Regions from separate parts of the Ensifer sp. ENS10 genome, predicted to be linked through region 1. Evidence: predicted binding sites of a transcription regulator. Region 1 holds the regulator's gene; each other region holds the start of a gene.
The links. Region 1 encodes PhoB, which activates phosphate uptake and scavenging genes when phosphate is short. Its sites were predicted from a motif close to TGTCATNNANCTGTCAT; they were not measured.
Positions count from the first base shown of each region.

Region 2: a site for PhoB is predicted at 3,485-3,501, ahead of phnC (phosphonate ABC transporter ATP-binding protein). Genes of this name have one in related genera too.
Region 3: a site for PhoB is predicted at 4,851-4,867, ahead of IB265_RS29470 (Orn/Lys/Arg decarboxylase N-terminal domain-containing protein). Genes of this name have one in related genera too.
Region 4: a site for PhoB is predicted at 2,431-2,447, ahead of IB265_RS21555 (DUF2794 domain-containing protein). Genes of this name have one in related genera too.

Region 1 covers NZ_JACVAS010000001.1:462,717-470,593, reverse strand. Annotated here, with positions in the region: gene apaG (Co2+/Mg2+ efflux protein ApaG) at 193-585, shown strand; gene IB265_RS02325 (Hsp33 family molecular chaperone) at 607-1,596, opposite strand; gene argF (ornithine carbamoyltransferase) at 1,877-2,794, opposite strand; gene IB265_RS02315 (aspartate aminotransferase family protein) at 2,895-4,094, opposite strand; gene IB265_RS02310 (GcrA family cell cycle regulator) at 4,515-5,036, shown strand; gene phoB (phosphate regulon transcriptional regulator PhoB) at 5,105-5,788, opposite strand; gene phoU (phosphate signaling complex protein PhoU) at 6,047-6,760, opposite strand; gene pstB (phosphate ABC transporter ATP-binding protein PstB) at 6,811-7,626, opposite strand; gene pstA (phosphate ABC transporter permease PstA) at 7,640-7,877, opposite strand, start outside.
Region 2 covers NZ_JACVAS010000003.1:91,199-99,075, forward strand. Annotated here, with positions in the region: gene IB265_RS13710 (amino acid ABC transporter permease) at 1-303, opposite strand, end outside; gene IB265_RS13715 (FAD-binding oxidoreductase) at 321-1,601, opposite strand; gene IB265_RS13720 (transporter substrate-binding domain-containing protein) at 1,674-2,501, opposite strand; gene IB265_RS13725 (YciI family protein) at 2,925-3,302, shown strand; gene phnC (phosphonate ABC transporter ATP-binding protein) at 3,565-4,407, shown strand; gene phnD (phosphonate ABC transporter substrate-binding protein) at 4,494-5,399, shown strand; gene phnE (phosphonate ABC transporter, permease protein PhnE) at 5,584-6,546, shown strand; gene phnE (phosphonate ABC transporter, permease protein PhnE) at 6,556-7,877, shown strand, end outside.
Region 3 covers NZ_JACVAS010000011.1:76,886-84,762, forward strand. Annotated here, with positions in the region: gene IB265_RS29440 (LamB/YcsF family protein) at 1-652, opposite strand, end outside; gene IB265_RS29445 (biotin-dependent carboxyltransferase family protein) at 662-1,654, opposite strand; gene pxpB (5-oxoprolinase subunit PxpB) at 1,651-2,361, opposite strand; gene IB265_RS29455 (hypothetical protein) at 2,358-2,825, opposite strand; gene IB265_RS29460 (acetyl/propionyl/methylcrotonyl-CoA carboxylase subunit alpha) at 2,812-4,209, opposite strand; gene IB265_RS29465 (acetyl-CoA carboxylase biotin carboxyl carrier protein subunit) at 4,209-4,721, opposite strand; gene IB265_RS29470 (Orn/Lys/Arg decarboxylase N-terminal domain-containing protein) at 4,912-7,269, shown strand; gene IB265_RS29475 (GNAT family N-acetyltransferase) at 7,293-7,853, shown strand.
Region 4 covers NZ_JACVAS010000006.1:211,231-219,107, reverse strand. Annotated here, with positions in the region: gene IB265_RS21570 (ABC transporter permease) at 1-140, shown strand, start outside; gene IB265_RS21565 (Bax inhibitor-1/YccA family protein) at 364-1,101, shown strand; gene IB265_RS21560 (GNAT family N-acetyltransferase) at 1,224-1,781, shown strand; gene IB265_RS21555 (DUF2794 domain-containing protein) at 2,006-2,410, opposite strand; gene IB265_RS21550 (thioredoxin family protein) at 2,724-3,497, opposite strand; gene acnA (aconitate hydratase AcnA) at 3,704-6,394, opposite strand; gene ccmA (heme ABC exporter ATP-binding protein CcmA) at 6,663-7,313, shown strand; gene ccmB (heme exporter protein CcmB) at 7,350-7,877, shown strand, end outside.

The sequences.
Region 1 (7,877 bases):
CCTCGTGGCGCTCATGCAGCGGGCGCCCCGCCATCCAATATGGCCTCACCAGCGGGATCGAGCGGGTTCGAACAGCCGATCCGGATACCCGCAAGCCCTTGCCCCAGAATGGGTATGCACAATCTTGCCGTTATTCTTGACGAAACCATCTTGCTGTAGAATACCCTGAAAGACCGAAGCAAGGTGTTGCCCATGTATCGCGCTTTGACCCGCGACATAGAAGTTACGGTGGAGCCGTACTATCTCGAAGAGCAGTCGGACCCCGATGACGGCCGCTATGTCTGGGGCTATCGCATTGTCATCTCAAACCATTCGGACGCAGCCGTGCGGTTGATGACCCGCTACTGGCATATCACCGATGAGAATGGGCAGGTCGATGAGGTCAGCGGTCCCGGCGTGATCGGCGAACAGCCGCTGCTCAATCCCGGCGACACCTATGAGTATTCGTCCGGCTGCCCGCTGGATACGCCGTCGGGCGTGATGTTCGGCCATTACAGTATGGAAGCGGAAGGCGGAGAGACCTTCAACGTGGCCATCCCCGCCTTCTCGCTCGATTCACCCGGGCTCGTGCGTACCCTGAACTAGCTTGATCCGGAGTGGCGCCGGCTACTGTGGACGCACTTCGCTTGCCTCGAAACGATAGGTCGTCGAGCAGAATTCGCAGGTGACCTTCACGGCCCCATCCTCGATGGTGCTTTCGATATCATCAGCGTCCAGATTGGCGAGCACCGAGTGCAGCTTCTCGCGCGAGCAGCTGCAACGGTCATAAACCGCCTGCGGCTCATAGACGCGAACGCCGCGCTCGTGAAACAGCCGGTAGAGCAAGCGTTCGGTTCCGACCATCGGGTCGGTCAGCTCGTCGGTGTCGATCGTCTCGACCATCACCTTGGCTTCCGCCCAGAGATCGTCATCCTCGAAGACGCCTTCCCCGTCATCGCCATCGCCGCCGGAAAGATCAGGCTGGCGCATGCGCTCCGGCGCTTCCGGCAGGAACTGCGCGACCATGCCGCCGGCACGCCAGCGATGGCGCGGCTTGCCGCTTTCATCGCGGTCGAGCAGCTCGGCAACGCCGAGCCTGACCTTGGTCGGGATCTGCTCTGACTGGCGGAAATAGACGCCAGCGATTTCTTCCAGCGTGGCGCCGTCCAGCGCAACGATGCCCTGATAGCGCTGAGTATGAGCGCCCTGGTCGATGGTGAAGGCGAGTACGCCCTTGCCAAGCAGTTCATGCGAAAGGGTGCGGCCATCCTTCTCGGCGTCGGCAAGCGCATCTGCATCGTAGCGGGCATAGGCGCGCACGCGATCCGGCGTCGAGAAGTCTGCGACGACGAGATCGACCGGACCATCGCCTTTCGTCTGGACGATCAGCTTGCCTTCGAACTTCAGCGAAGTGCCGAGCAGAACCGTCAGCACGACGGTTTCGGCAACGAGCCGCGCGACCGGAAGCGGATAGTTGTGGCGCTCCAGAATTGCGTCGAGCATCGGGCCGAGCTGCACGGCGCGGCCGCGCACGTCGAGGCCTTCCACCTGGAAAGGCACGACGTGATCGTCACCGGCGAAGTCGAATTCACCAAGCCCTGGCGTCATGTCAGTCATGTCTTGCTCCTTGCCTCAGCAACTGCGTTGCGCCGGGGACATTCCTGTCCCCCGGCGCAACGTGCCCGCTGTCTCAATCGATCCCGCGATAAACGGATTGTCCACCGGATATGTGCCATCAGCCATTGCGCCGCGCACCACCCGTGGCAGTCGGCGCTTCACTGTTGCCAGGAGCGCCCTGCAGCCGCCTAGATCGTGTCGCACGGCGGCAATGTCAATAGCCAGCCTCACAGCCGCCGAAGCGCTGCGCCATCGCGCTCACCGCGGCGCTCGCAAGGGCCTAGACGAGCCCCATGCACCAGGCGATGATCGACTTCTGCGCATGCAGGCGGTTTTCGGCCTCGTCGAAGACCACCGACTGCGGACCGTCGATCACCTCGTCGGTCACCTCCTCTCCACGGTGCGCCGGCAGGCAATGCATGAACAGCGCATCGGATGCCGCTTGCTTCATCAGCGCCTCGTTGACCTGATAGGGCTGGAAGACGTTGTGGCCGCGGGCACGATGCTCCTGGTTCATCGACACCCAGGTGTCGGTGACAACGCAATTGGCGTTGGCGACCGCCTGCTCGGCATCGTGACACAGCAGGATCTCGCCGCCGTTGTTGCGGGCCCAGTTCAGGATCTTGTCCTGCGGCTCGGAGCCGAGCGGCACGGCCATGTTCATGCGATAGCCGAAGCGGGCGGAGCCTTCGATCAGCGAGTGCAGCACGTTGTTGCCGTCGCCGGTCCAGGCGATCGTCTTGCCCTTCACCGGTCCGCGATGCTCCTCGAAGGTCATGATGTCGGCCATGATCTGGCACGGATGGGTGTCATCGGTCAGGCCGTTGATGACGGGTACCGTCGCGTGTTCTGCCAATTCCAGCAGGCGGCGATGGTCGGTGGTGCGGATCATGATCGCGTCGACATAGCGCGACAGGACCTTCGCCGTATCGCCGATCGTCTCGGCGCGACCGAGCTGCATCTCCGTGCCCGAAAGGAACAGGGTTTCGCCGCCGAGCTGGCGCATGCCGACATCGAAGGACACACGGGTGCGGGTGGACGGCTTTTCGAAGATCATCGCCAGCATCTTGCCGGCGAGCGGCTTCTCGGCGGTTCCGGCCTTGGTCGTCGCCTTTCGGACGCGGGCATCATCGATGATCGTCCGAAGATCGGCGGCCGTCATGGCCGAAAGATCGAGAAAGTGTCTGGTGCCTGCCATCGTACTCGGTTCCTCAAAAAATCGAACCTATGTGCGCCACGCAGCGGCGTGAACGCACGAAGGTCATTCTACCATCCTGGGTCAGTCTTGGCCCTATCGGTCAGGCCGCAGCGTTACCACTTGCCTTCGTCACTGCTTCGGCGGCGCGCTCGATGCGTACGAGGCCCTCGCGTGCTTCCTCCGCCGTCACAGTCAACGGCGGCAGCAGGCGCAACACGTTGTCGCCGGCCGGCACGGCCAGGAGCTTCTCGGCGCGGATCTCCTTCAGGAGATCGGCCGAGGGGCCCTTCACCTTGATGCCCAGCATCAGGCCATCGCCGCGGATATCCTCGATGACATCGGGATAGCGATCCTTCAGCGAAGCAAGGCCCTGGCGGAAGACGAGCGCGACGTCGCGCACATGGGCGAGGAAGCCATCAGCGAGGATGACGTCGAGCACGGCGTTGCCGACGGCCATCGCCAGCGGATTGCCGCCATAGGTCGAGCCATGCGTGCCCGCCACCATGCCGGCGGCCGCCTCTTCCGTCGCCAGGCAAGCGCCGAGCGGGAAGCCGCCACCGATACCCTTGGCAACGGCCATGATATCCGGGCGGATGCCCGTCCACTCATGGGCAAAAAGCTTGCCGGTGCGGCCGACGCCGGTCTGAACCTCGTCGAGGATCAGGAGCAGGCCGAATTCGTCGCAGAGGGCGCGCAGTTCCTGCATGAATTCCTTGGTCGCGGGACGGATGCCGCCCTCGCCCTGGATCGGCTCGATCAGGATCGCGGCGGTCTCCTCGGTGATCGCATTCTTGACGGCCGCGATGTCGCCGAACGGAACCTGGTAGAACCCTGGGGCCTTTGGCCCGAAACCTTCAATGTACTTTTGCTGACCACCGGCGGCGATCGTCGCGATCGTGCGACCGTGGAACGCGCCCTCGAAGGTGATGATGTGAAACTTCTCCGGCTGGCCTTTGGCGAAGTGGTACCGCCGCGCCGTCTTGATCGCGCATTCCAGCGCTTCCGCACCGGAATTGGTGAAGAAGACCCGATCGGCAAAGGTGACGGCCGCCAAGCGGCGTCCAAGACTTTCCTGACCGGGAACTTCGTAAAGGTTGGAAAGGTGCCAGACCTTCTCGGCCTGCGCCTTCAGCGCCTCGACGAGATGCGGATGCGCGTGGCCGAGCGAGTTCACGGCAACGCCGGCGGCGAAGTCGAGATAGCGCGAGCCGTCTTCGGCGATCAGCCAGACGCCCTCTCCTCGCTCGAAACGCAACGGCGCGCGCATGTAGGTATCGTAAAGCGGCGTGGTTGCAGTCATGCGAGGCTCTCCTTACTCCAGTCGGCATCGGTCCCGCTGCTTCATGCGGCCCGATAAAAATCAAAAATGCCGCCTTTCGGCGGCGCAGGCACTATTCCTATTTCGCGCCGCAATGTCAATAAAACCAAGCCTTGCAGTGCAACAGAGAAGCCCGTTTCCCGGCGGCGAAAAAATCGCCCGGAAGGGCTTGCAAAAATGCAACGCCAGCCGAGCAAGTTGGGGAAAACTACGAAATCGATTCGGCGTGAATCCCGGGACTCTTGCCACGGAGTCCGACGGTCAGTACGTTAACATTCAATTACTAGACGCATGCGGCGGACCTAGTCACCAAAAGAGTTATCGCGTTTGCAACCTCGGGATTCAACCGGGGTGCGGTGAGGGATTCTGCCATCCCCAACGCTGAGAACGGAGAGTGCAGAAATGAACTGGACTGACGAGCGGGTGGAGAAACTGAAGAAGCTTTGGTCCGAGGGCCTGAGCGCAAGCCAGATCGCGGCACAGCTCGGCGGCGTCAGCCGTAACGCTGTCATCGGCAAGGTTCATCGCCTGAGCCTTCCAGGCCGTGCCAAAGCCGGCGGCAGCACCACTGCGGCGGCCCGCCCGAAGCGGCCGACCTCGGCGCCGCGCGCTCCGAACTACGCCTCGCGCGTTTCGACCCGCACCGTTGCCCGTCCGTCCGGCGCCACCGTTCTCAAGGAAGAGATCGAAGTCGATCTCGTTGCCGAGCAGGATTTCAGCATCCAGACCGACGTGGTCGTGCCGATGTCGCGCCGCCTCGAGCTAACCCAGCTCACGGAACGCACCTGCAAGTGGCCGATCGGCGACCCGCTGAAGGAAGAGTTCCACTTCTGCGGCAACGATTCCCCGGAAGCTTCGCCCTATTGCAGCTTTCATGCGCGGCTTGCCTACCAGCCGTCCGCCGAGCGCCGTCGGATGCGCTAAGGATCCGCACAGGACCAAAACGAAAGGGGCCGATCGGCCCCTTTTTTATTGACTTCTGTTTGCCCTTCTCAGCTTTCGAGCGAGTAGCCGGCGCCGCGCACGGTGCGGATGACATCAGGCATGGTCGAGAAGTTCAGCGCCTTGCGCAGGCGGCCGACATGCACGTCGACGGTCCGCTCGTCGACATAGATGTCGTGGCCCCAGACGCCGTCCAGCAACTGCGAGCGCGAGAAGACACGGCCCGGAGAGGACATCAGGAACTCCAGCAGGCGGAACTCTGTCGGCCCCAGGCGAACTTCGCGGCTGCGGCGATGGACGCGATGGGTTTCCCGGTCGAGCTCGATGTCGCCGCAGCGCAGCAGCGTCGAGAGAACTTCGGGCTTCGCCCGGCGGAGCATCGCCTTGACGCGGGCCATCAGCTCCGGCGTGGAGAAGGGCTTGACCACATAGTCGTCGGCACCGGTCGCCAGACCGCGAACGCGCTCGCTTTCCTCGCCGCGCGCCGTCAGCATGATAATCGGCAGCCGCTCCGTCTCCGGGCGCTGGCGCAACCTACGGCAAAGCTCGATGCCGGAGACGCCAGGCAACATCCAGTCGAGGATCAGAAGGTCGGGCAGGCGTTCCTGTAGCCGGATCTCCGCCTCGTCACCCCTGAGGATCGTATCGACGTCGAAGCCTTCAGCTTCCAGATTGTAACGCAGCAGGACGCTCAGCGCCTCTTCGTCTTCGACCACGGCGATTTTTGGCAACATCAGGTAACGTCTCCTTACCGCGAGCGCCGCGCGGGTCCAGCGGACCGGCCGGCACTCAGACACTCTAAATCTGGAGCACATCCGCCGTTTTCAAAGGCGGGGCGAAAACCGCATGCTTCAGATACAGGAATTCGGGGCCGCGACCGAAGCCGCGACCGGATGATATTCATGGGGCATGCATTGCGAACGGCGCGTTTAACGCCAGAGCGGGATGAGGAAAAGTGTATGCGGTTGTCCCCCGCATCCCGCTCCAACCTTCTAGTCGTTGACCGAGCCCAACGTCGACGTGTTGTCATCCTTCGGGCGCTCGCCCTCCGGCTGGGCACCCGTCGCCATGTAATAGATCGTCTCGGCGATGTTGGTCGCGTGGTCGCCGATACGCTCGATGTTCTTGGCACAGAACAGAAGATGCGTGCAGGGCGTGATGTTGCGCGGATCTTCCATCATGTAGGTGAGCAACTCGCGGAACAGCGAGGTGTAGATCGCGTCGATCTCCTCGTCGCGCTCACGAATGCTGTTGGCCTTTTCCGGCGAACGCGACGCATAGACGTCGAGCACTTCCTTGAGCTGCACCAGAGCGAGCTCGGCGAGGTGCTCGAGACCGCGGGCGAGCTTGCGCGGGATGCCCGAACCGGCAACCGCGATCACGCGTTTGGCAGTGTTCTTGCCGAGGTCGCCGACACGCTCCAGGTCGGAGGCGATGCGGATCGACCCCATGATCTCGCGAAGGTCGGCGGCGACCGGCTGGCGCTTGGCGATCGTGACGATCGCCTTCTCGCCGATCTGACGCTCGGCATCATCGAGAACAGTGTCGTCCGAGATTACCTTTTGCGCCAGCGCCAGGTCGGAATTGACCAGAGCGCGGACGGATTCGGCGACCATCTGCTCGGCGAGACCGCCCATTTCCGAGATGCGGCGCGTCAGGTACTTCAGTTCTTCGTCATAGGCGGACATGATATGCATGGACATGATCGTCGATCCTTACGGGCGCTTTCCAGTGACTGTTGCAGCCGTGATTGGCCTCAGCCGAAGCGGCCCATGATGTAATCCTGGGTGCGCTGGTCATCCGGATTGGTGAACATCTTGTCGGTGTCGTTCTCCTCGACGAGATTGCCGAGGTGGAACATGGCGGTGCGCTGCGACACGCGGGCGGCCTGCTGCATCGAGTGGGTCACGATGACGATCGTGAAGTTCGTGCGCAGTTCATGGATGAGTTCCTCGACCTTGGCGGTCGCGATCGGGTCGAGTGCCGAGCAGGGCTCGTCCATGAGGATGACTTCCGGGCTGACGGCAACAGCGCGTGCGATGCAAAGGCGCTGCTGCTGACCACCGGAGAGGCCGGTGCCCGGCTCCTGCAGGCGGTCCTTCACCTCGTTCCACAAACCTGCCTTCTGCAGGCTGGTTTCGACGACCTCGTCAAAATCCGCCTTGGTGCGGGCAAGCCCGTGGATGCGCGGACCGTAGGCGACGTTGTCGTAGATCGACTTCGGGAACGGGTTCGGCTTCTGGAACACCATGCCGACGCGGGCGCGCAGCTCGACCACGTCAATGGTCGGGTCGTAGATGTCGTCCTCATCGAGCGTGATCTTGCCGGTGACGCGGCAGTTCTCGATGGTGTCGTTCATGCGGTTCAGCGTGCGCAGGAAGGTCGACTTGCCGCAGCCCGACGGACCGATCAGCGCCGTTACCGTGTTCTCGCGGATGTTGAGGTTGACGTCGAAAAGCGCCCGCTTCTCGCCGTAGTAGACCGACACATCCTTGCCGATCATCTTGAAGGGAACCGTGTTCATTTTCTGATCCAAGGCTTTCTCGACCGCTGCTTCTGACATGATGTTCATAGTAATTACCTCACTACCAACGGCGCTCAAAGCGACGTCGCAACAGAATGGCGCCAAGGTTCATGACGACGAGGAAGATGAGAAGAATGATGATCGCGCCGGAGGTGCGCTCGACGAAGGCGCGTTCCGCCTCGTTGGCCCACATGTAGATCTGCACCGGCAGCGCTGTCGACGGCTCCATCGGCGAACCGGGATAGTCGACGACGAAGGCGACCATGCCGATCAACAGCAACGGCGCGGTTTCGCCAAGC
Region 2 (7,877 bases), on a different contig from region 1:
GTAGAAAAACAGCATCAGCAGGACGAAGAGCTCGACCCAGACGCCGATCACCTGTCCGCTACGCGGCAATTGCCGCAAAGCCTTCCAGTTCGCTACCGCGATCAGCGCGACCAGCAAGGCACTGACCAACCGTCCGAGCGCTGGATTGGCTTCCAGCCACCCTGCCGAAGTCGGCAGCAGATGCCCGATCCAGGCAGGGCTGATGCCGAGCCCGTAGATCGCCAGCGTGACGAGCGCCAGCATGAGAAACATGCCGGACCGTCGCGCGACATCCGGATAAGTCAGTATCAGACGACCAATCATCTCAAAATCTCCGGCGTTCAGGCCGCGCGCTCGCGCCACCAGTCCTGTGCCTGCAGTTTCCAGTAGGTGAGTTGAGCAACCGCCAGCCCGGCATAGCCGCCGGCCCAGACCAGACCGAACGGCCGGAAGAGCTTGTAGCGGTCGGACTGTTCGAGAATGCCTTCGGCCACCAGCTTGCCGCCGATCGCCGTGGTGTTGAGCCCGTGGCCGCCAAAGGCGGTGCAATGCCAGACTCCCGGCCGCATCTCGCCGATCTGGGGCATCAGGTGGCGTGCATAGGACATCAGCCCGGACCAGGCGAGCTCGGTCTTCAGTTCCTTGAGTTGCGGATAGGTGCCCGTCATCTCGCGCCGCAATTCGGCCGCAAGGGCCGCCGGCGAAGCTGCCCGCGTGGTGATCCGCCCGCCCCAAAGCAGTCGTTTGCCTCCATCCACCAGCCGGTAATAGTCTCCGGCGCGGCGGTTGTCGCCGATCGCGTCGCGGGTGGCGATGGCCGAACGGATCAGATCCGGCGCCTCTTCGCTCAGCATCACATAGGTGGCGATCGGCAGGAACGCCCGCTGCAGCCGGCCGTTGAGCGCGCCGGTGTAGCCACCGGTCGTGAAGACGACCTGGCGTGCCTTGACGCGGCCGCGGGCGGTCGACACCGTCTTCTCGGCCCCATCGAGCGTGCTCGCCGTTGCCGCCGAGCCCTCGTAGATCTGCCCACCCAGCCGCTCGATCTCTTCTGCCACCGCACGAAGGTAGTTGAGCGGGTGCATGTGGAAGGCCTTGGGGTCGCGCAGACCCTGGAAATAGCGCTTCGACTTCAGCACCGCGCGAATGTGCTCGGTGTCGAAGTATTCCAATTCGTACCCGTAGTTTTGGCGCATCGCGTCGGCATGTGCCTTCAAACTGCCGTCGTCGTCGTAGCGCAGCACGCTGGTGATGCCGGGCTGCGCTTGCGCGCTCTCGATCTTCAGCGCCGCGATCGTATCCCGAACGAAATCCACGCCTTCGATCGACAGGCGGTGGATCTGCCGTGCACCTTCGGCACCGGCCAGTCGAGCAATATTCTCGCCACCGGTCGCAAAACCGGGGCTGACGAAGCCGCCATTTCGACCGGAAGCCCCGAAGCCGACACTCTCGGCCTCGAGCACCACAACCGACTGCCCGGCGCGTGCAAGCTGAAGCGCCGTTGTCAGACCAGCAAGCCCACCGCCGACAACGACCGTGTCACATTCGATGGTTTCCGAAAGCACTGGTCTGACCTTCCGGTCGACCATCGTGTTTTTGTAGTAGGTATCGGGATAGGACATGTTCTCTCGCCCTGCAGACAGCGAATAAGGGTTGCGGGCGGCATGAACTGCCGCCGCACAGACTTGTCCAACTCAGTCGGCGCTGTAGTCCTTGCCGTACCACTTGGTGGTAAAGCTCGCGAGCGTGCCGTCTTTCTTCATCTCGTCGATGAGATCGCCGATCTTCTTCGTCCACTCGGGGTCGGTCTTTTCCGCGATCACGACGAGCGGCTCCTTGAACGCGTACTCCCCCTCAAGGACCTTGAGCGGATAACCGTTCTTGATGGCGTTCAGCGCGGTCTGTTCCGGCGCGATGACCGCATCAAGGCGCACACCATTGCCGAGGCGCAGGTCGTCGAAGGGAAGCATGGAGTCGGCAAAGGTGCGGATTTCGCCCGGCTCCAGCTTGTATTCGATCGGCGGAAGCCCCGGCGCGTCGATTTCCAACTGCCGGCGAATGAAATCTTCCGATGTCGTGGCCGTTTCAACGCCGACGACCTTGCCGTTCAGGTCGGTGACAGACTTCGCCTCACTGTCCTTGTGCAACACATAGACATAGGGGCTGTAGTAATAGATGCCGGCAAAGTCGATGACCTGGGCGCGTGCCTTGGTGGGGGTGACGGAGCCGACGCCGACGTCATAACGTCCCTGCCAGCGGCCGCCGGTCAAGGTCGCCCAGTCCGGCGTCTCGAAGCTGACCTCGACGCCAAGGCGCTTGCCGATCTCGCGGGAGACATCGATGTCGAAGCCGACCAGCTGGTTACTGTCGTCGAGATAGCTCTGCGGTGGCCACCCGCTATTGGTGGCGACCACCATGGCCTTCTTGCTCATGACACGGTCGAGCGTCTCGCCTGCCTGCGCGGCGGTGGCAAGCGCCAGCGCGGCAGCGCCGACGGCGAGCTGTAGAACCAGTTTCCTCACGCATTCCTCCTGTTTGAACGTCAGCAATGGGTTCCCGTTTATGTAAGATGTCTGACAACATAAGTTAGAAAAGATCGATAAAGACGAGTCAAGGGCGGAAGCGCATCCGCTCCATGAAACGAAGTGATGGGACCATGTGTCTTCGTGATGAATGAGCCAATTAAGCACGCTCCTGCACCGAAGCGCCTTCATACCGGCAAGAGGCACCGGGGCATCCCCGGCTCCGACTTCGGACAAGTACAGGACAACGCGGCAGTCCGGCGCGCGAACTCAAAGGCGCAGTTCCCGGACTGACGCCCGGGCCTATCGTGGGTCGCAGCATCCTGAGGCTGATTTAGAGTGTAGCGTTGAACCCATGAACCTCGCCACACCGATTGAAGCCATCGGCGAAACCTGACAGGAATACGTCCGGGAGGACGGTTCATGTATTATGCGATCTTGGCTTATCACACGGCAGGCGTCGTCGAATCCTGGAGCGAGGAGGAGGATGCGGCCCTGATGTCCGATCTACTCCAGGTGCATGATCGCTTCGTTCAGCAGAAATCATTCGGACCGGCCGCGCGGCTCGGCCCCGCTGAGGCAGGGGTGACGCTGAGGGGCAAGGGCGAAGGCATCGTCACGGACGGCCCCTTCGCTGAAACCAAAGAGCATCTCCTTGGCCTCTACGTCGTGGACTTTCCGACGCTCGACGCAGCAATCGCAGCGGCACGCGACCTGCGGCGCAGCAATCCCACCGCGATCTACGAGATCCGACCGATCGCGCTCTATGTTCCGGGGGCGACCTTGGAGCCTGGACCGTAGAGCCAGGAATCGCACGGCGGTACTGTGCAAGGACGCGATCAGGCGACCGCCCTCGATCCAGCCGAATCTCAAGCTGCAATCGTGCGGGAGGTGGCCAATCGGGCACCCACCGGCGCGATGTCCTTCACTTTTGATTAACCCAGCCCGCGCGGGTGTGAACTGTAACAGAACTTACAACAAACTGACATTTCGCTTTCATGAAGCGCCGATATGGCAGGTGTCATACCGATGACCGGTCTCCCCGAAAGAGGACCTGCTAGAAATGTTTCAGTTGAAGAGTGTAACCCGCCAGTTCGGCAAGAAGACAGCCGTAAGTTCGGTTACCTTCGACATCCCCCAGGGTCAGATGGTCGGCGTGATCGGCCGCTCGGGTGCAGGCAAGTCGACGCTGCTGCGCATGATCAATCGCCTCGTCGACCTGTCTTCGGGCTCGATCGTCTATGACGGCGCGGAAGTGTCGTCACTTCGCGGCGCTGCACTGCGCAACTGGCAGCGCGACTGTGCCATGATCTTTCAGCAGTTCAACCTGGTGCCGCGCCTCGACGTACTCACCAACGTTTTGCTCGGTCGCCTCAATCACCGCTCGACGGTGCTCAGCATCCTCAACATGTTCACCCGCGAAGAACGCATCATGGCGATCGGCGCGCTCGAGCGCCTCGGCATCGAACAGACCGCACTTCAGCCCGCAGGCACGCTCTCCGGCGGCCAGCAGCAGCGCGTCGCGATCGCCCGCGCGCTGATGCAACAGCCGAAGGTTCTGCTCGCCGACGAGCCGATCGCCTCGCTCGACCCGCTGAACGCCAAAATCGTCATGGACGCACTGCGCGACATCAACGAACGCGACGGCATCACGGTCATCACCAATCTCCACACCCTCGATACCGCGCGCAACTATTGCGAACGCATCATCGGCATGGCGCATGGCCGCGTCGTCTTCGACGGCCAGCCCAAGGATCTGACGGCGGCAGCGGTTGCCGAGATCTACGGCGCCGACACGGGCATCGAGGAGTCGATGACCTCCACCAGCATCAACATTCCGGCGGCCGAACCGCAGGAAGAAACGGCATCGGCCGGCCTCAAGCCGCTGGCACTGGCCGGCATCTGACGCCCGCCAGGATCGAAAGCCCGCGTCAAGGGCACCTCTTTGAAACCGAATAGGATCCGGTCAAGCCGGACACACGGGAGAACCTTATGCTGAAGAAAGCTCTTCTGGGCGCCGTCGCGCTCCTCGCCCTCGTCGGCCACGCCCAGGCTGAAGACCTCAAGGAATTCCGCATCGGCATTCTCGGCGGCGAAAACGAAGCCGACCGCCTGCGCAACTTCCAGTGCCTCGTCGACAAGCTGCCGGCTGCCATCGGCGTCGAGAAGGTCTCGCTGTTCCCGGCCGCCGACTATGACGGCGTTATCCAGGGCCTGCTCGGTGGCACGCTCGACTACGCCGAGCTCGGCGCTTCCGGCTATGCCAAGATCTACCTCGCCAAGGCTGATGCCGTCGAGCCGATCCTGACGACCGTTCAGACCGACGGTTCGACCGGCTACCACTCGATCATGGTTGCCCGCAAGGATTCCGGCATCACCAAGCTCGAAGACCTGAAGGGCAAGAAGCTCGGCTTCGCCGATCCGGACTCGACCTCGGGCTACCTCGTCCCGCTCGTCACCCTGCCGGAAGCGATCGGCGCGCCGGTCAAGGAATTCTTCGGTGAAACCGGCTTCGGCGGCGGTCACGAAAACCTCGTTCTCGAAGTCGTCAAGGGCACCTTCGATGCCGGCACGACCTTCGGCTCGGGCGTCGGCGAATTCAAGGACGGCTACACCTCGGGCAACCTGAAGAAGATGGTCGACAAGGGCATCCTCGACATGAACGATCTCGTCGAGCTCTGGAAGTCGCCGCTGATCCCGAACGGCCCGATCGTCGTGCGCACCTCGATGAACGACGACATGAAGGTGAAGTTCAAGCAGTTCATGGTCGACCTGCCGAAGACCGACGCTGCCTGCTTCTCCGCCATCCAGGGCGGTGACTTCACCGGCTACACCGAAGTCAACTCCGATTTCTACAAGCCGATCATCGACGCCCGCAAGGCAACGATCGGCGGCTGATAGACCGCATCTTCCAGGAACGCTGGCCGCCCAAACGGCCAGCGTTTCACTGTTTGAAGGGGTGCTGCTCGACACCAGCCCTTCAACCATACCCTACCGCTTTGTTTTCACGCATTTCCTGACGGAAAGCCGCTTCGTGCTTTTCCTTGAAATGCCATAGAGGCCGGCGCGAGCCGGAACGGTCATGGCAACTTCCCTGCTCCCGCGGAATCTGAGCGACAACGGCGCCGTCATCGAGCGCCATTGGCAGGAACTGAGTTCCCGCCGCCGGCTTTACTCCTGGCTCGGCTTCGGAATCCTCTTCCTGGCGCTCTCGGGCTCGCTCTGGTTCGCCAACGATTCCAACGCCGGCAAGTTCTTTGATCGCCTGCCGCATTTCTTCGACTTCGTCGGCGATCTCGCACCACGTGATGGGCTGGAGATCTTCCGTGCCATGTTCGACCTGCCCTCGCCCTATGACGACGGCAGCTTCAAATACAACTACCCGGACGGCCGGCTGTACCTGACCGATGGCTTCTATATCCCCGAATACGTGCACAAGATGCTGGAGACCGTGAACATCGCGATCTTCTCGACGATCATCGGCACGGCACTCGGTTTCGTGCTCTGCTTCTTCGCAGCGCGCAACCTGATGCCCAATCCCTGGATCCGCGGTACCGTTCGCCGGATCATGGAGATCCTGCGCGCCTTTCCGGAAGTGGTGATTGCCGGCTTCTTCCTCGCCATCCTCTCGCTCGGCCCCATTCCCGCGATCGCCGCGGTCTCGATCCACACGGTCGGTGCGCTCGGCAAGCTCTTCTACGAAGTGGTCGAAAACGCGGACATGAAGCCGGATGAGGGCCTGCGTGCCGCGGGCGGCAACTGGATCGAGCGCGTCTGGTTCGGCATGGTGCCGCAGGTGCTGCCCAACTTCACCAGCTACTTCCTGCTGCGCCTCGAAATCAACGTGCGCGCCTCGACCATCATCGGCGCCGTTGGTGGCGGCGGCATCGGCGAGCTGCTGCGCCTTTCGATCGGCCAGGGCCACCAGGCGAAAACGCTTGCGATCGTCATCCTGCTGTTCGCGACCATTTTCGCCGTCGACCAGTTTTCCGCCTGGCTTCGCCGTCGCCTCGTCGGCGAACAGGCCTTCCAGCTTGCCCAGTAGGTGCGCGCTATGACCACGACCACACGACTGAGCCCGATGGAGATGGACGCGATCGCGGCCCGCCATCCCGAGCTCCTGAAATCCTCGACCTCCAAGCGTGTACGCACGGCAACGATCGCCGGCGGCATTGTCGCCTATCTCATCTTCAGCTGGTGGTTCTTCTCGATCGGTCAGGTGCTTGGCAACGCCAACTGGGGTATCGCCGGCACTTATCTCGCCGACTGGGTCTCCTACGAGGTGCGGCCCGAGATCCACATCGCCTCCGACCGGACAATGAGCCTCAACTATCAGCGCAATTCGCCGCTCGGACCCAATCCCGATCCGGATTGGGTGGAACTCGACAAGGAGACGGTGACGCGCCGCGTGGAAATTCCGGCATTGACAACGCAGGCGGCAAGGCCGAGGGCAAGCTCGTCCTTCAGCTTCATGGCGCCCGGTTCAGCACTCGGCGGCACGACCACGGCCGAAGCTCAGAACCGCGTCGAAACCCGCACGGAGGAAGTGCTTACCCGGGTCGTCGTCACCTATGACCGCTCGACCAGGATCGAGATCGCCGACAGCCTGGTCAAGGCGACCCATGGCGGCGAGACCCTGGTGATGGCCGTCGATGGCGCCGACAGGGTGATGCCGCAGGGCACGCTGCCCACCTGGGCGACGCAGAAGCGTCCAGGCGAGAAGATGGTGCTTGCGTTCGGCGCCACCGGCTGGGCCGAAGTCGAAGGTGACGAGGTCTCCGTCCGCAACCGCTTCTTCGGCTGGGCGAACTTCCTCTTCGACACCAACTCGCCCTTCTTCGGCAAGAGCTACGGCGAGGTCGCCTCGCTCATCATATCCGGCAAGCGCATCGATCCGGCCCGCTCGAACCTTTCGCTTGCCTGGAACAACATCCTCTACAACGCCGAGTGGCAGCATCTGGATGTCTGGACGAAGCTGCTGCAGACCGTCGTCATGGCCTTCGTCGGCACACTCTTTGCATCGCTGATCGCCTTCCCGCTCTGCTTCCTCGCGGCGCGCAACATTACGCCGAGCTTCATGACCAACCAATTGGTCAAGCGCTTCTTCGACTTCCTGCGATCGGTGGACATGTTTATCTGGGCGCTGTTTTTTACCCGCGCCTTCGGCCCCGGACCGCTTGCCGGTATCTCGGCGATCTTCTTCACCGACACCGGCACGCTCGGGAAGCTCTATTCCGAGGCGCTGGAAAACATCGACGACAAGCAGCGCGAAGGCGTCAAGTCGGTGGGTGCTGCGCCGCTTGCCGTACAGCGCTTCGGCGTGCTGCCGCAGGTGTTGCCGGTCTTTGCGAGCCAGGCGCTTTATTTCTGGGAATC
Region 3 (7,877 bases), on a different contig from region 1:
GAGCCAGCATGGGGATCACGGTCCCGTCGATGGCGGTCACGGTCCCCTCGATCAGAAACTTCCGCACCCTTGCGCGCACCAGGGCCTCCTCCTTGACGAGGGCACCGGGCTTGCCACGCGGCACGAGTTTGCCTTCGGCGTCATAGGCGCGGTCCGCAAGGAAGAGGGTCAGCGTCTTGAGCCCGGCATCGAGCGCCGCGCGTTCAATGGTGCTGCCGGACGTGCCAAAGACAATCAATTCGGGATCGACCGCACGGATCGCCGCCATCACCGCAGCCGCCAGGGTCGGGTCGCGATTGACCATGTTGCCCATTGCAGCATGAAAACTGACATGGGAGACGCGCACATCTTCCGCGCGGGCGATCGCAATCAGTGCGCCCAGCTGGTAGAGCATCTGCTGGCGCAGCTCATCAGGTCCGAAGGGCAGTTCGCGGCGACCGAAACCTTGCCGGTCCGGCAAGCCCGGATGCGCACCGACATCAACTCCCCTCGCCCGTGCGAGACGCACCATCCGGGCCATCGTCTCGGGGTCGCCGGCATGAAAACCGCAGGCGACGTTGGCGGAGGTCACGACATCCATCATCGCCTCATCGTCGCAAAGCGAATAGGGTCCGAAGCCCTCGCCCATATCGGAATTGAGATCCACCTTCATGAATGTCTCCTAAGCCATGGCGGCGAGCGCCTTGCGGACGAGGCGCGCGGTATTTCTGATGTCTTCGACATAGGCGGCGAGCGCCTTCTCAATGGCCCGAGCCTCAGCGTGCGTGGCCGGCACGAAACGCAGCGTCGAACCGATGCGAGCCTGCCCCATCCGCCAGAGATCCGCCTCGATGACGCCGGCGATCTTCGGATAGCCTCCGGCCGTGTTGGCATCGCTCATCTGGACGATCGGTTCGCCTGCAGGCGGCACCTGGATGACACCGGGCACGACGCCGTGCGAACGCATCTCCACCACCTCTACCGGATGGATCGGATCTCCGCTGAGACGGTAGCCGGTGCGGTCGCTGCGCGACGAGATCTTCCACGGCTGGCGCCAGAACCGGTCCGCGTCGGCTCCGAAGAGGTCGTGTTCGCCGGCCGGGAGTGCGCGAATGAGAAGCGCACCATGTTCGTCGACAGGAAACACATCCTTCAAAGCAACCGCTGGCGGCACAACGCCGAAACCACCTTTCGGCAGGACAGCGGGTTCAACCAGACCGGTCGCGATGCCGTCGCCGGCGGCGAGGGTCCTGCCCGCAAGCCCGCCGAAGCTTCCACGCAACGACGTGCTGCGCGATCCCATCACCTGCGCCACGTCGACCCCGCCAGCCAGGCTTACATAGGCCCGCGCATCGCGAAGCGGCGGGAAGAGCTCCAGCACCTGACCGGCCTCAGCTTCCGCAGCCCACCAGGGCGGCAGGGCGACACCATCGAGCTTCGCCCTGCAATCGGCACCCGTGAGCGCGTATGCGCCACCCTTGGCAAAACATAGCCGGAAGGGGAAAGTCTGGACCTCGATGACGGCGGCACCCTGCGGATTGCCAAGGAGAATGTTGCCGATCTCCAGTGCCACGGGATCCATTGCTCCTGAGGCCGTGACCCCGATATTTCGATAGCCCGGACGCCCCCGATCCTGGACAGTGTTCAGCGGGCCGGTTTCGAGGATTTCGATCACAAGTCGATCCTTTCAGGGCGGAAGCGCACGGTATCGCCAGGCGCCATCAAGGCGGGCACTGCAGCCAGCGGATCGAACATCTGAAGTTCGGCAAAGCCGATCGAATTCCATCCGTTCGGGCCGGTCAGCACGGCAACACCGGTTTGCATGCCGCCGATCGTGACGCAGCCCCGCGCCATCTTGAGCGAGGGCACGGTCTTTCGCGGCATGTGGATGCGTGGATCAAGCCCGTGCAGGTACCCGAAGCCCGGCGCACTGCCGAGGGCGAAGACGCGATAGATGCCTTCGTGGTGAATGCGCACGACTTCCCGGTCGCAGAGACCGCTGAGGTCACAGAGCGCCGGCAGGTCGGTGGCATGTTCGCCGCCATAGGTGACGGAGATTTCAATTTGCCGACCGGCAAGTTCGATGCCCTGCGAACGCTGCCATTCGTCCTGCAGGTGCCGGACGACAGCTTGCGGATCGTCCGGGGTCTCCTTCAAGAGGACCAACAGGTTGGTCATGCCAGGAACGATTTCGGCGACGTCTTCGTGCGTCTCGAGCGCGCGGGAGAGCGCCCAGATGCGCCTCTGGTTCGGCAGGTCGAAGGCCCCGGGTGCTTCGAGCAGAAAGGCACGCGTGCCGATGAAGGAAATCTTCGCCAGCGCCTCGGTATTCGGGACGATTGAGGCAGGCGACGGGAACGGGGCCTGTTGCAGGAGGCTCATTGGGCGTGTTCCATGGTCAAAACGGGATCTCCGTAGCCGATCAACTCTCCGGCACGGGCATGAACGCCTGCGACGATCGCGGTTGCCGGCGCGACCACCGGGACGAGGATGGGCCCGACCTCGACAAAACCGGCGATATCGCCGGCTTCGAGCGCTCGGCCCTCACCGGCAAGCGGTGAAGCGTCCGATCCAGCGGGATGCCGGTCGCGAAAAACCCCGGCAAGCGGCGCCTTGACGGCCCGGCCTTCGGGCACCAACGAGGTCACATCCTGAGCCTCTTGACGACGCTCGACCGGGCTGGCGTCGGGGGCCAGCACGATCTTCAAGGCGTGACCGTCCTTCGTGCTGATCTCCAACTCGCTCGCGCCGGAAGCGCCAAGCCAGGTGGTTAGAGTGGAGATGAGGGCCGGATCGGAGAAGTCACCGATCCCGGATCTGCCTGACGAGCGGTCACGCCTTGACACCGGCTTCCTCCCTCAAACTTTTTTCAAGATGATGGATATCGACGCAGCCCTGCATGAAATCCGGATCTGCAAAGATCCTTTCGTGCAGCGGGAGGTTGGTGGAGATGCCTTCGATCCTGGTTTCCGAAAGCGCGACCTGCATGCGCCGGATCGCCTCGTCGCGGGTCGGGGCGTGGACGATCAGCTTGGCAATCAGGGAATCATAGTATGGGGAAACCCGGTATCCGGCCGAGATGTGGGTATCGACGCGAATGCCCGGTCCGCTTGGAAAACGAACCGCTGAAATGCGGCCGGGAGCGGCCACGAAAGTGGTCGGGTCCTCTGCATTGATACGGCATTCGAAGGCGTGTCCTTGCGCCTCTCCGTGGAAACGGCGCGTGTCGAGCACGTCGCCCTGGGCCGAACGCAGCTGCTCGTGCACGAGATCGACGCCCGCTGTCGCCTCCGTCACGGGATGTTCGACCTGCAGCCGGGTGTTCATTTCGATGAAGTAGAACTCGCCGTGCTCGTAAAGGAACTCGAAGGTCCCAACCCCACGATAGCCGATCTGCCGGCAGGCCTCTGCGCAGCGCGCGCCGATCCTCTCTGCGAGTTCCGGTGCGATACCGGGTGCCGGCGCCTCCTCGACGACCTTCTGGTGCCGTCGCTGAACGGAGCAATCGCGATGACCAACCCAGACTGCATTGCCGTGATTGTCGCAGAGCACCTGGAATTCGACATGGCGGGGGTGCTCCAGAAACTTTTCCACGTAGAGCTCAGGCTTGCCGAAAGCGCGGCGCGCCTCCTCGCGCGTGATCACGACCGCATCGGCTATATCGGCGCCATCGCGCACAACGCGCATGCCCCGCCCGCCGCCGCCGCCGGCCGCCTTGACGATGACCGGGTAACCAATGGCCTCAGCGGTGGCGCGCACGGCATCTATGTTATCAGGTAGCGGCTCGCCCGGTCCCGGCACGCAAGGGACGCCGGCCGCCATCATCGCGCGCTTGGCAGCGATCTTGTCGCCCATGATGCGGATTGCCGAGGCCGGCGGGCCAACGAAAACCAGTCCGGCCCTTTCGACCGCTTCGGCGAATTCCGCATTCTCCGAGAGAAACCCATAACCCGGATGGATCGCCTCCGCGCCGGTCACACGCGCTGCAAGCAGGATCGCCGCCTGGTTGAGGTAACTCCTTGTTGGTGTCGACGGCCCGATCGAGAGTGGACCACCTTCGCCCGGTGCTGCCGCGCCGGCCCTATCCGCCTCGGATGCAACACGGATCGCGCGAAGGCCGAGTTCCTTGCAGGCCCGTTCGATCCGGACGGCGATTTCTCCTCGATTGGCGATGAGGACGGAGTGAAATGGATGACCGGTTTTCCGGCCGGGCTCGAAAGACGCATCCATCACCCGATCTCCACGAGCAGGTCGCCGAAGGCGACCTCCTGGCCGTCCGCAAAGAAGATGCGCTTGACGATGCCGCCGAACGGAGCCGATATAGTCGTGAAGACCTTCATCGCCTCCACGATGCAGAGAGCCTGACCCACCTCTACCGGATCGCCTTCCGCCACGATTGGAGCGGATCCCGGGCTGTTTGACTGATGTACGATGCCTGAGGTCGAAGCACGAACAAGCTGCGTTTGCGGCTGGTCGTCCAACCTTGGCGGCTCGACCGTCGATGGCGTTGCCTGCACTGTGGTTGGGATTTCCAGGTTGGCTACACGAGCCGGATTGCGAATGACGACAGTCGTGTCCGCATCGCTGACTGTCAGCTCCGAGACACGCGAACGCCCGACAAAGTCGAGAAGCGTCTTGATCTTTTGCAGATCCATTGTTTTCCCCACGGAACGAAGATCACCGGGGTGCGGCCCTGAGAGCCTTGATCCGTCCGGTGCAGTTGGGGAAATCTTACACAGCATCCCGTTTGATGGGGGCAGACAAACTTTGAATAGAGAGAACCACCGCCCCCTCTCCCGCTGCTCCACGAGGACTCTTGGACGAATGGCCGGCACGAGTTGGTCTCGAACATCACAGATAATCCGGGCCGCTGTCACAACATCGTCACGAAACACACGAACAACTCGCTGCGTATTGATGGCGGAGGCTCAGATGGACTACTTCAGGCGCTTCACCTTTTTATTCGCGACACCCGCCTTCAACAGCGAGGACCTGGAGGGGGCCCGCTATAACCAAATCGTCGAGGAGATCGAACGATCCGGTTTCGAGGTGGTGCGCGCGCGCAATCTTGAAGACGCCGAAATCGCCGTCCAGACGGACGCGGCCATCGGTTGCATGATGGTCGATTGGGGCAAGAAGGGCATGGAGGGCAAGACAGCCTCCCTTATCAATCTGATGCGCCGTCGCGGCCTCGAATTCCCCATCATTCTCTTGATCCGCCGCAAGCGCTTCGAGGATGTGCCGGTAGAAGTGCTCGACTTCATCGACGGTTATGTCTTCCTGTCCGAGGAGACCCCCGCCTTCATCGCAAAGAACCTCATCAGCCGCCTCAAGCAGTATGCCGAGACGATGAAGACACCTTTCTTCGGCGCGCTGGTGGATTACGCCGAGGAAGGCAACCAGCTCTGGACATGTCCCGGCCATAATGGCGGCGTGTTCTATAGCCGCAGCCCGGTCGGCCGCGTGTTTATGGAGCATCTGGGCGAAGCGGTGTTCCGCGACGATCTCGACAATTCGGTGCTCGACCTTGGCGATCTCCTGACCCATGAGGGCCCGGCGCTCGCGGCGCAGAAGGAAGCCGCCAAGATTTTTGGCGCGGAGAAGACCTATTTCGTCCTCAACGGCACCTCGACCTCCAACAAGGTCGCGCTCTCCGCCCTCGTCACCGATGGCGACCTGGTTCTGTTCGACCGCAACAATCACAAAGCGGCGCATCACGGCGCGCTGATGATCTCCGGCGGTATCCCGGTCTATGTGCCGACCGCGCGAAACGCCCATGGTCTGATAGGCCCCATGGATTTTGGCTCCCTGAACGAGGAGGCGCTGCGGGAACGCATCCGCACCCACCCATTGGTCAAAGACCCTAACGCCTGGCAGAAACCGCGCCCGTTTCGGGTGGCGGTGGTGGAACAGTGCACCTATGACGGCACGATCCACAATGCGGAGATGATCCTGAAGGCCATCGGGCATCTGTGCGACTACATCCTGTTCGACGAGGCCTGGGCGGGCTTCATGAAGTTTCATCCGCTCTATGCCGGACGTTTTGCCATGGGCCTTGCCGAACTCGGACCCGATGCGCCGGGCATCATCGCCACGCAATCCACTCACAAGCAGCTTGCGAGCTTTTCACAGGCTTCGCAGATCCACATGAGGGATCGGCACATCACCGGCCAGAAGCGCCGGGTCGAGCACCGGCGCTTCAACGAGAGTTTCATGCAGCACGCTTCGACCTCACCCTTCTATCCCCTCTTCGCCTCCCTGGACGTCGGCGCGCAGATGATGAAGGGCCGCTCTGGCGAAGTGCTGTGGGACGATACGATCCGCCTCGGCATCGAACTGCGCAAGAAGATACGGGCTGTGCGCCGGGAGTTCGAGGAGAAGGAGCGTCGGCCCGAGCGCCGCTGGTTTTTCGAGCCCTTCGTGCCGGACCGTGTGGCGATGCCGGATGTGGCAAGCCCTGGAGCGGTGCACGACGTGCCCTGGGAGAGTGTTGCCACCGATCAACTCGCCACCAACCCGGCCTTCTGGCACCTAGCCCCAGGTGCTGCGTGGCACGGCTTTTCCGATATGGCGCCGGGCTTCGCAATGACCGATCCCAACAAACTCACGCTGCTCACGCCCGGATTCGACAGGGCGACCGGCGCATATGCCGAGCACGGCATTCCGGCGCCGATTGTCGCGCAATATCTGCGTGAGAACCGGATCGTCGCGGAAAAGAACGACCTGAATTCCCTGCTGTTCCTGCTCACACCCGGCGTCGAGGCAAGCAAAGCGGGCACGTTGATCAGTGGTCTCGTAGCATTCAAGCGGCTTCATGATGACAATGCGCCTCTGGAAGAGGCAATCCCGGAATTTTATCGCCGCCGACCCGGTCGTTACGCTGGCGTGCGGTTGCGCGACCTGTGCGGCGATATGCATCGCTTCTTCCGCGACGCCAATGTCAGCGCGCTGCAGGCGAAGCAATTTTCCGAAGCGCACCTGCCTGATATCGCCCTTTCGCCCCACGACGCGGCGCGCTGCCTCGTGCGCAACGATGTGGACTATCTTCCGATCGACGCCATCGCCGGGCGGATCGCAACGACGCCTTTCGTCGTCTATCCGCCGGGGATCGCCACCATCGTGCCGGGCGAGCGGTTGACCGAGCGAGCGCAGCCGATGATCGACTATCTCAAGATGTTCGAAGCCTGTTTCAACGCGTTTCCCGGCTTTGACGTCGAGATCCAAGGTCTCTACCGTGAAACGGACGCATCGGGCCGCGTACGACTTCATACCTACGTCGTCGCCGAATAGGATTTAGGAATTTCGGATCCCTCATGCAGCAGGACAAGTCAATCGTCATTCGCCCGTCGCGGGACGGCGACGTGGACGCGATGCTGGCGATCTATCGCCGCCACATTCGCCGCGGCATCGAGGAGGGTGTGGACGAGGGCGACACGCCGCAGCCGGACGATCTGCGCGAGCGGCGGAAGAACTTGAAGAGCCGCCGCTTCCCGCACCTTGTCGCGATCAAGGAGGGCGCAGTGGTCGGCTACGCCTATGTCGTACTGTTTCGCAAGCGACCTGCCTACCGCTATACCGTCAAGCACTCGATCTATGTTCATCATGAACATCTCGGCCAGGGCATCGGAGGTCTGCTCATGCGCGGCCTGATCGACGCTTGTGCTGCAGCCGGCTTCCGGCAGATGATCGGCTATATCGATGCCGAGAATGTTGCCTCGCTGTCGCTGCACGAACGGTTCAACTTCGTTCGCGTTGGCCTCCTGCAGGGGGTAGCCTATCGCTACGGGCGCTGGGCGGACAGCGTCATGGTCCAACGCTCGCTCGGCACCGGCGCGACGACGCCACCGCCTCCCCCGCCCCTCTCCACCCGTTGACGATCGAAGTTGGAAAACCCGGGT
Region 4 (7,877 bases), on a different contig from region 1:
TGAAGTTGCCGTCAGACTTCCTGCCGGATGTCGCCATCCTGACCGTCGTCGGGGCGCTGGTGATGACCGTCGGCATCGGTCTTGCCGGTACCTGGCGTATTCTCGGGCAGAAGGCGGCGCCGGTCCTGCGGGAGCTTTGAGCGGTGAAGTTAACCGTAAATCCCTGTCGTGAATGCCGGAAACGGCCGGATGCGTTCGAATCCAGCGGCTTCGGGTCTTGTACGCAACGGGTTTCGGCATCATATTTATCCACAGGCATGCTGGAGCTCCGCAGCGGCGCCTGGGCGTGGAAGCCAGCCTTCCAAAGCGAGACTGTTCGCCGCCCGACACCGTAACTTCCACCGGAGCTTAAATGAGGAAACAATGGCTGATCTGAGAAACTACCAAACCCGAATGTCGCCCGCCGGCGCTCAGGCGGGTGCCGTGATCGATGAGGGCCTTCGCGCGTACATGCTGAAGGTCTACAACCTGATGGCCCTGGGCCTGGCGATCACCGGCGTGGCAGCTTACGGAACCTATGCGCTTGCCGCCTCCAATCCGGCATTCGCCCAGCTCATCTACGCTTCGCCCCTGAAGTGGGTCGTGATGCTGGCGCCGCTGGCGATGGTCTTCTTCATGAGCTTCCGCATTAATTCGATGAGCGTCTCCGCAGCACAGACGACGTTCTGGATCTACGCCGCCCTGATGGGCCTGTCGCTGTCGTCGATCTTCCTGGTTTTCACCGGCCAGAGCATCGTGCAGACGTTCTTCGTCACGGCCGCTTCGTTCGGCGCTCTGTCGCTCTACGGCTACACGACCAAGAAGGACCTGTCGGGCTTCGGCACGTTCCTGATCATGGGCCTCTTCGGCCTGATCATCGCGTCGATCGTCAACATCTTCCTTGCTTCGTCGGCCCTCGGCTTCGCGATCTCCGTGATCGGTGTTCTGATCTTCGCTGGCCTCACCGCCTACGACACGCAGAAGATCAAGGAAATGTACTACGAAGCCGATGACAGCACCGTTGCCGGCCGCAAGGCGATCATGGGCGCGCTGACGCTCTACCTCGACTTCATCAACCTGTTCATGTTCCTGCTGCAGTTCATGGGCAACCGGAACAACTAAGCTTGAAACGAATAGCGGAAAAGGCGGCCTCGGCCGCCTTTTTTGTTGCCGGAAGTAGTTGATCGCGTCCCGGCCCCCATGGGAGTAAAGGACGACGAAACCTCGAGATGCAGTTTACCGCCATGTCCCTGAGTCTGCGTGACGCCACCTTGGCCGACCTTCCTGCCATCGCAGCGATCTATCGCGAATCCGTACTGAACGGCGTCGCCACCTATGAGATCGAACCTCCTTCCGAAGCGGAGATGCGAAACCGCTTCGAGACGATCATCGGCAACGGCTACCCCTATGTGGTCGCATGCGATGGCAGCGGATCGATCGTCGGCTATGCCTATGCGTCCGCCTTCCGGACGCGCACGGCCTATCGCTTTCTGGTCGAGGATTCGATCTACCTGGCGCCGGAAGCGCGCGGCAAGGGTGCTGGCAAGGCGCTGCTCGTCGAACTCATTCGTCGTTGCACCGAGCTCGGCTTCCGGCAGATGGTTGCGGTGATCGGCGGTGCCCACCCGGCATCGATCGCCGTACACAGTTCGCTCGGCTTCGAGCATCAGGGCACGATGAAAGCGACTGGCTTCAAGCATGGCCGTTGGCTCGACACGGCGATCATGCAGCTCGCGCTTGGCGAGGGCCAGAAGAGCGATCCGCCGGAAGACATCTATCCAGACACGCTCTATCAGAACTGATCGTCGCCTCGCGGACGCCCGACATGCGCTGATTGCAGTCGGCCGTCCCGGGGCGGGTCAAAGCCCTGCGTCGGAAGAGGTCGCCGCGCATCTCACCGGGACGCCGGTGCGGATCAGGTCTTAAGGCGCGTCGCGATCTTGCAGGTCCGCTCCCAGCGCTTCAAGCTTCTGATATTTCGCATGTCGTTATCGCAAAACCGCTGCGCACCTTTGCGCGGCATGCTTCAGGTTTCCACCAGCTTCAGGACCTTGTCGAACACCTTGAGCACCTGGGCGAGCTCGTGGCCGCGTTTCAGGATCGTGCCGTGAATGTTCAGCACGCTATAGGCGCCCTGTTTCGTCGACAGCTTCGGGTTCTTCTCGATCCGGTAGAGCGGCATTTCTCCCGAACGCTTGAACACCGAGAAGACCGCGCGGTCCTTCAGGTGGTCGATGGCGTAGTCCCGCCATTCGCCTTCGCCGACCATTCGACCGTAGACCCAAAGGATTTGGTCCAACTCGCGGCGATGGAAAGTGATGGGGGGAGGGTTCTTGGCGTTCTTGTATTCGTGAAGATGGACGACCACTTCGGAAGTGATCTCGCGCTGATGGCGCGCCTCGCCTTGCGGCAAATCCGGCTCATCGGTCATCGGCAATCCGGCCTTCTGTTGTGACAGAACGATAACAGTGTGCCTGACGTGAGCCGAAAAGCAAGCCGGAAGCCGTTGGACGAAGAGGGCATTTCTTACCTCTGCCCCATTTCAGTCAAATCGCCGCCCCAATTCACCGCAAAACTCGCGAGCGCTGACGGACAGAGTCGTTGCCACCGTATGTCCGGTCAGGTCGTCATGCTGCGGGAGTTCACCGAACGCAGCCATGGCCGGTTCGGTCCGGTAACTTCGAACCCTCAGCCCCAGCCCCTCGATGCTGCCGGGCCGAACCACCCCCTTGCGCCGCGCCCGCTTACAATTTGCCTTGCGGGCCGGCGAGCACGGCCGTGGCGCCGATGATCGCGCCCGGCGTTTCCTTGTCCTTCATCGATTGCAAGAGAACGGCACAGCCGCTGTTGCCGGGCCGCTCGGTCAGAACCGTTGCGGGAAGGGTGAAGGTTGCCGGCTTTCCGTCCCACATGCCGATCGTCTGAATGTCGCGCACGGCATGCCAGTAGGGGATTTCCTTGCCGCTGTTCTCCCCCTTCTCCATCTTCACCACTTTCGCGCGGTCGAAATAGACGACGACGACGTTCGCCTTGCCGATGCCGCTACCGACGTTGATCTGGATTTCTTCGCCCTCAATCTTCGCCTCGACGGGAACGGCAAGCCCCTTGCCTTCGGCCTTCATCGTCTCCAGCCGCGTCTTGATCGCCTGAAGATTGCCGCCGTTGACATGGTCGCGCCCGTTCAGGATCGCCTGGGGCGTATAGACGCCATTGCGACCGAGCATCCGGGCATAGGCATATTGCCGTTCGGTATTTTCCTTGGAGGCCAGTGTGTCGGCCCAACCGAGATAGTTCCAGTAGTCGACATGGTAGGCGAGCGCCACGACATCACCGCCATCGACAAGCGCCTTCAGCGCCGCATCGGCCGGCGGGCAGGAGGAACAGCCCTGGCTGGTGAACAGTTCCACGACGCCTTTGATCACCTGTCCGTCCTGTGCCCCGGCCGGTGCACCAGCGGCTGCGAACAGCCCGAAAGCCAGTGCAAAAGGGCGAATGAAAGAACGGTCTGCGGATGTCATGGCGTCACTTCGTTGGGGGCCGTCGGCCTACTCCTTATGGGGGAGTTCATTACATACGCCGGCCACGCATCAACGGGAAGTCACGTTGGAGTGAGGTGGCGGGTGAGCACAGGCTTGTGTTGGGACGTTTTGGGATTTGACAACCAAAGAAAGAGCCGGGTCGCCTCTCGGCGTCCCGGCTCCAATGCTTCGCGATGGTCTGGCGATCAGGCGGCGAGGTCGCGCAGAACCGTCTGCAGGATGCCGCCGTTGTTGACGTAGGTCACTTCGTCCAGCGTATCGATCCGGCAGATCAGCGGAATTTCCTTCGCGCTGCCGTCGCCATAGGTGACCTTGGCAACGCGCTTTTCGCGAGGCTGGACATTGGCGAGGTTGTCGATGGTGACGATTTCATCGCCCTTGAGGCCCAGCGATTCCCAGGTCGTGCCTTCTTCGAAGACGAAGGGGATGACGCCCATGCCGACCAGGTTCGAGCGGTGGATACGCTCGAACGACTGCGCGATGACGGCCTTGACGCCGAGCAGATTGGTGCCCTTCGCAGCCCAGTCGCGCGACGAACCGTTGCCGTATTCGACGCCGGCGAAGATGACGAGCGGAACGCCCTCTTCCTTGTATTGCATGGCGGCGTCGTAGATCGACATCTCTTCCTTCGACGGATAGTGGATGGTGTAGCCACCTTCCTTGCCGTTCGGGCCGAGCATGTGGTTGCGGATGCGGATGTTGGCAAACGTGCCGCGCATCATCACCTCATGGTTGCCGCGACGCGTACCGTACTGGTTGAAGTCGGCAACGCCGACGCCATGACCGATGAGGTAGGCACCAGCCGGCGAGGCAGCCTTGATCGAACCGGCCGGCGAGATGTGGTCGGTGGTGATCTTGTCTCCGAATAGGCCGAGGACGCGCGCGCCCTTGATGTCGGAGATGCCCGAGCCGGACTTGCCCATGCCGACGAAGTAGGGTGGGTTCTGCACGTAGGTCGAGCCATCGTCCCAGGCGTAGGTCTGGCCCGGAGGAACCTGAACGGCCTGCCAGTTTTCGTCGCCCTTGAAGACGTCCGCGTACTTGGTCGCGTAGAGTTCGCGGGTGACGTACTTGAAGATGAACTCCTGGATTTCCTTGGAGGTCGGCCAGATGTCCTTGAGGAAGACCGGGTTGCCGTCCTTGTCTTCGCCGAGCGGTTCGTTGGTCAGGTCCTTCTGGACCGTACCGGCGAGTGCATAGGCGACGACGAGCGGCGGCGAGGCGAGGTAGTTTGCCTGGACGTCCGGCGAGATACGGCCTTCGAAGTTGCGGTTGCCGGAGAGAACGCCGGCGGCGATCAGGCCCTTGTCGTTGATCGTCTTCGAGATCGGCGCCGGCAGCGGACCGGAGTTGCCGATGCAGGTGGTGCAGCCGAAGCCGACGAGGTTGAAGCCGAGCGCGTCGAGGTCCTTCTGCAGGCCGGACTTGGCCAGGTACTCACCGACGACCTGCGATCCCGGTGCGAGCGAGGTCTTGACCCAGGGCTTGGACTTCAGGCCCTTGGCAACGGCGTTGCGGGCGAGCAGGCCGGCGGCGATCAGAACCGACGGGTTGGAGGTGTTGGTGCACGACGTGATCGCAGCGATGGCAACGTCGCCATGGCCGAGATCGAAATCGGTGCCTTCTACGGCGTAGCGGTTCGAAAGCTGGCCCGGCTTCTTGTAGTCGCCTTCGAGTGCGGTTGCGAAGCCCGACGCGATGCTTTCGAGCGGGATGCGGCCTTCCGGACGCTTCGGGCCGGCCATGGCAGGTACGACGTCGCCGAGGTCGAGTTCCAGCGTGTCGGTAAAGACAAGCTCCGAGCCGTCACCGTCGCGCCACATGCCCTGGGCCTTGGAATAGGCTTCGACGAGCGAAATGCGCTGCTCTTCGCGGCCGGACATGGTGAGGTAGTTGATGGTTTCGCTGTCGACCGGGAAGAAGCCGCAGGTCGCGCCGTATTCCGGACCCATGTTGCCGATGGTGGCGCGGTCGGCGAGCGTCATGTTGTCGAGGCCCGGGCCGAAGAATTCGACGAACTTCGAAACCACGCCCTTCTTGCGCAGCATCTGAACGACCATGAGCACGAGGTCGGTCGCGGTGACGCCCTCTTTCAGCTTGCCCGTCAGCTTGAAGCCGATGACCTCAGGCAGAAGCATGGAGACCGGCTGGCCGAGCATCGCGGCTTCAGCTTCGATACCGCCAACGCCCCAGCCGAGAACGCCAAGGCCGTTGATCATGGTGGTGTGGCTGTCGGTGCCGACGCAGGTATCCGGGTAGGCGGTGATTTCGCCGTCTTCTTCACGGGTCCAGACGGTCTGGCCCAGATATTCCAGATTGACCTGGTGACAGATGCCGGTGCCGGGCGGCACGACGCGGAAGTTCTTGAACGCCTGCTGGCCCCACTTCAGGAAGCGGTAGCGCTCGCCGTTGCGCTGGTATTCCAGCTCGACGTTGCGGGCAAAGGCGTTCGGCGTGCCGAATTCGTCGACGATGACGGAGTGGTCGATGACGAGGTCGACGGGAACGAGCGGGTTGATCTTTTCCGGGTCGCCGCCGAGCGAGACCATGGCGTCGCGCATTGCAGCGAGGTCGACTACGGCGGGAACGCCGGTGAAGTCCTGCATCAGCACGCGGGCCGGGCGGTAGGCGATTTCGTTTTCAGCGGTGCCCTTGTCGTCGAGCCAGGCGGCAACGTTCTCGATGTCCTTCTTGGTGACGGAGCGGCCGTCTTCATTGCGCAGCAGGTTCTCGAGCAGAACCTTCATCGAGTAGGGCAGCTTGGAAACGCCGGCGAGACCGTTCGCCTCCGCCTTCGGCAGGCTGTAATAGACGTAGTCCACACCGTTGACGGTGAGCGTGGAGCGACAATTGAAGCTGTCTAGGGATTTGGACACTGGATAATACCCCGTTCCGTCTGATCGCCAAAAACTGACGTACGAACGCCCGAGCGCAATGAAGCGCGAATTGGGATGCGGGTGCGGCCATTTCCGCTGTCCGTACGTGGAAATTCATTCCATGTTCGGCGCTAGGATGAAATTCACGCCGACCGCTGGCGTGTTGGCCGCCTTATAGATAATTTCTCCAAAACGTGCCAGAGCAACGAAGGTCCAATTGGAACTTTTTTTGCTCTGCGGAAGACACGCGAAGGGAAGTCTAATATTCATGCGCCTGCTGGCTGAAGGTTTGAGTGCGAAGCGCGGCGAGGATCTGATTTTTAACGATATTTCCTTTGCGCTCGATACCGGTGAGGCCCTTGTGGTGACGGGTCCGAACGGCTCGGGAAAGTCGACTTTGCTGCGGGTTCTGGCCGGGTTGCTGAGCCCCGAAAGCGGACATTTGAAACTTGAGAACGCCCCCCCAGAAATAGCTCACCCATCGGAGCTCAGCCACTATCTCGGGCATCGCAACGCGATGAAGCGCGAATTGACCGTCGCAGAAAATCTTTCCTTCTGGCAGCGTTTCATGGGCGATTCGCCCGGCGGCGTCGGAATCGCTCTTACCGAGGCGGTCGAAGCGGTCGGCCTGCCTGATATCGCGCATCTGCCCTTCGGATATCTCTCGGCCGGTCAGCAACGCCGCATGGCGATGGCGAAGCTGCTCGTCGCCCATCGCCCGATCTGGATTCTCGACGAGCCGACCGCGGCACTCGACGCCGGCGCCGATCGGCTGTTTGCCGACCTGGTAAAGGCGCATCTCGGGAAGGGCGGCATCGTGATCGCAGCGACGCATCAACCGCTGGGGCTCGATCAAACGAGGGAATTGCACATGAAGGGCTTCGAGCATTTCGCGGGAGGGCTCTGGCATGATGCGTAAAAGCGCGTCCGTGCTCGCTGCCGGGAGAGTGCCGGCATGATCGCGCTCTTCTTCCGCGATCTGAAGCTGTCGATACGCGCCGGCGGCGGCGCGATGATCGGCGTGCTCTTCTTCATGACCGTGGTCGCGGTCATTCCCTTCGGCGTCGGCCCGGATCTGAACCTGCTTTCGCGCATCGGCCCGGCGATCCTCTGGATCGGCGCGCTGCTCGCCTCGCTACTCGGTCTCGACCGCCTGTTCCAGGCGGAGCGGGACGACGGTTCGCTCGACCTGATGCTGATGCAGGAGACGCCGCTGCTTTTCACCGTCTTCGTCAAATGCGCGGCCCATTGGGCAGCGACCGGCCTGCCGCTGGTGATCGCCTCGCCCTTGCTCGGTCTCTTCATGAACATGAGCGAGATCGCGATCGGCGCCACCATGCTGACGCTTCTGATCGGCACGCCGGCGATCACCTTCATCGGTGCGGTCGGCGCTGCCGTCGCCGTGTCGCTGCCACGCGGCGGGCTGCTGGTGTCGATCTTGGTGCTGCCGCTTGCGATCCCGGTGCTGATCTTCGGCGTCAGC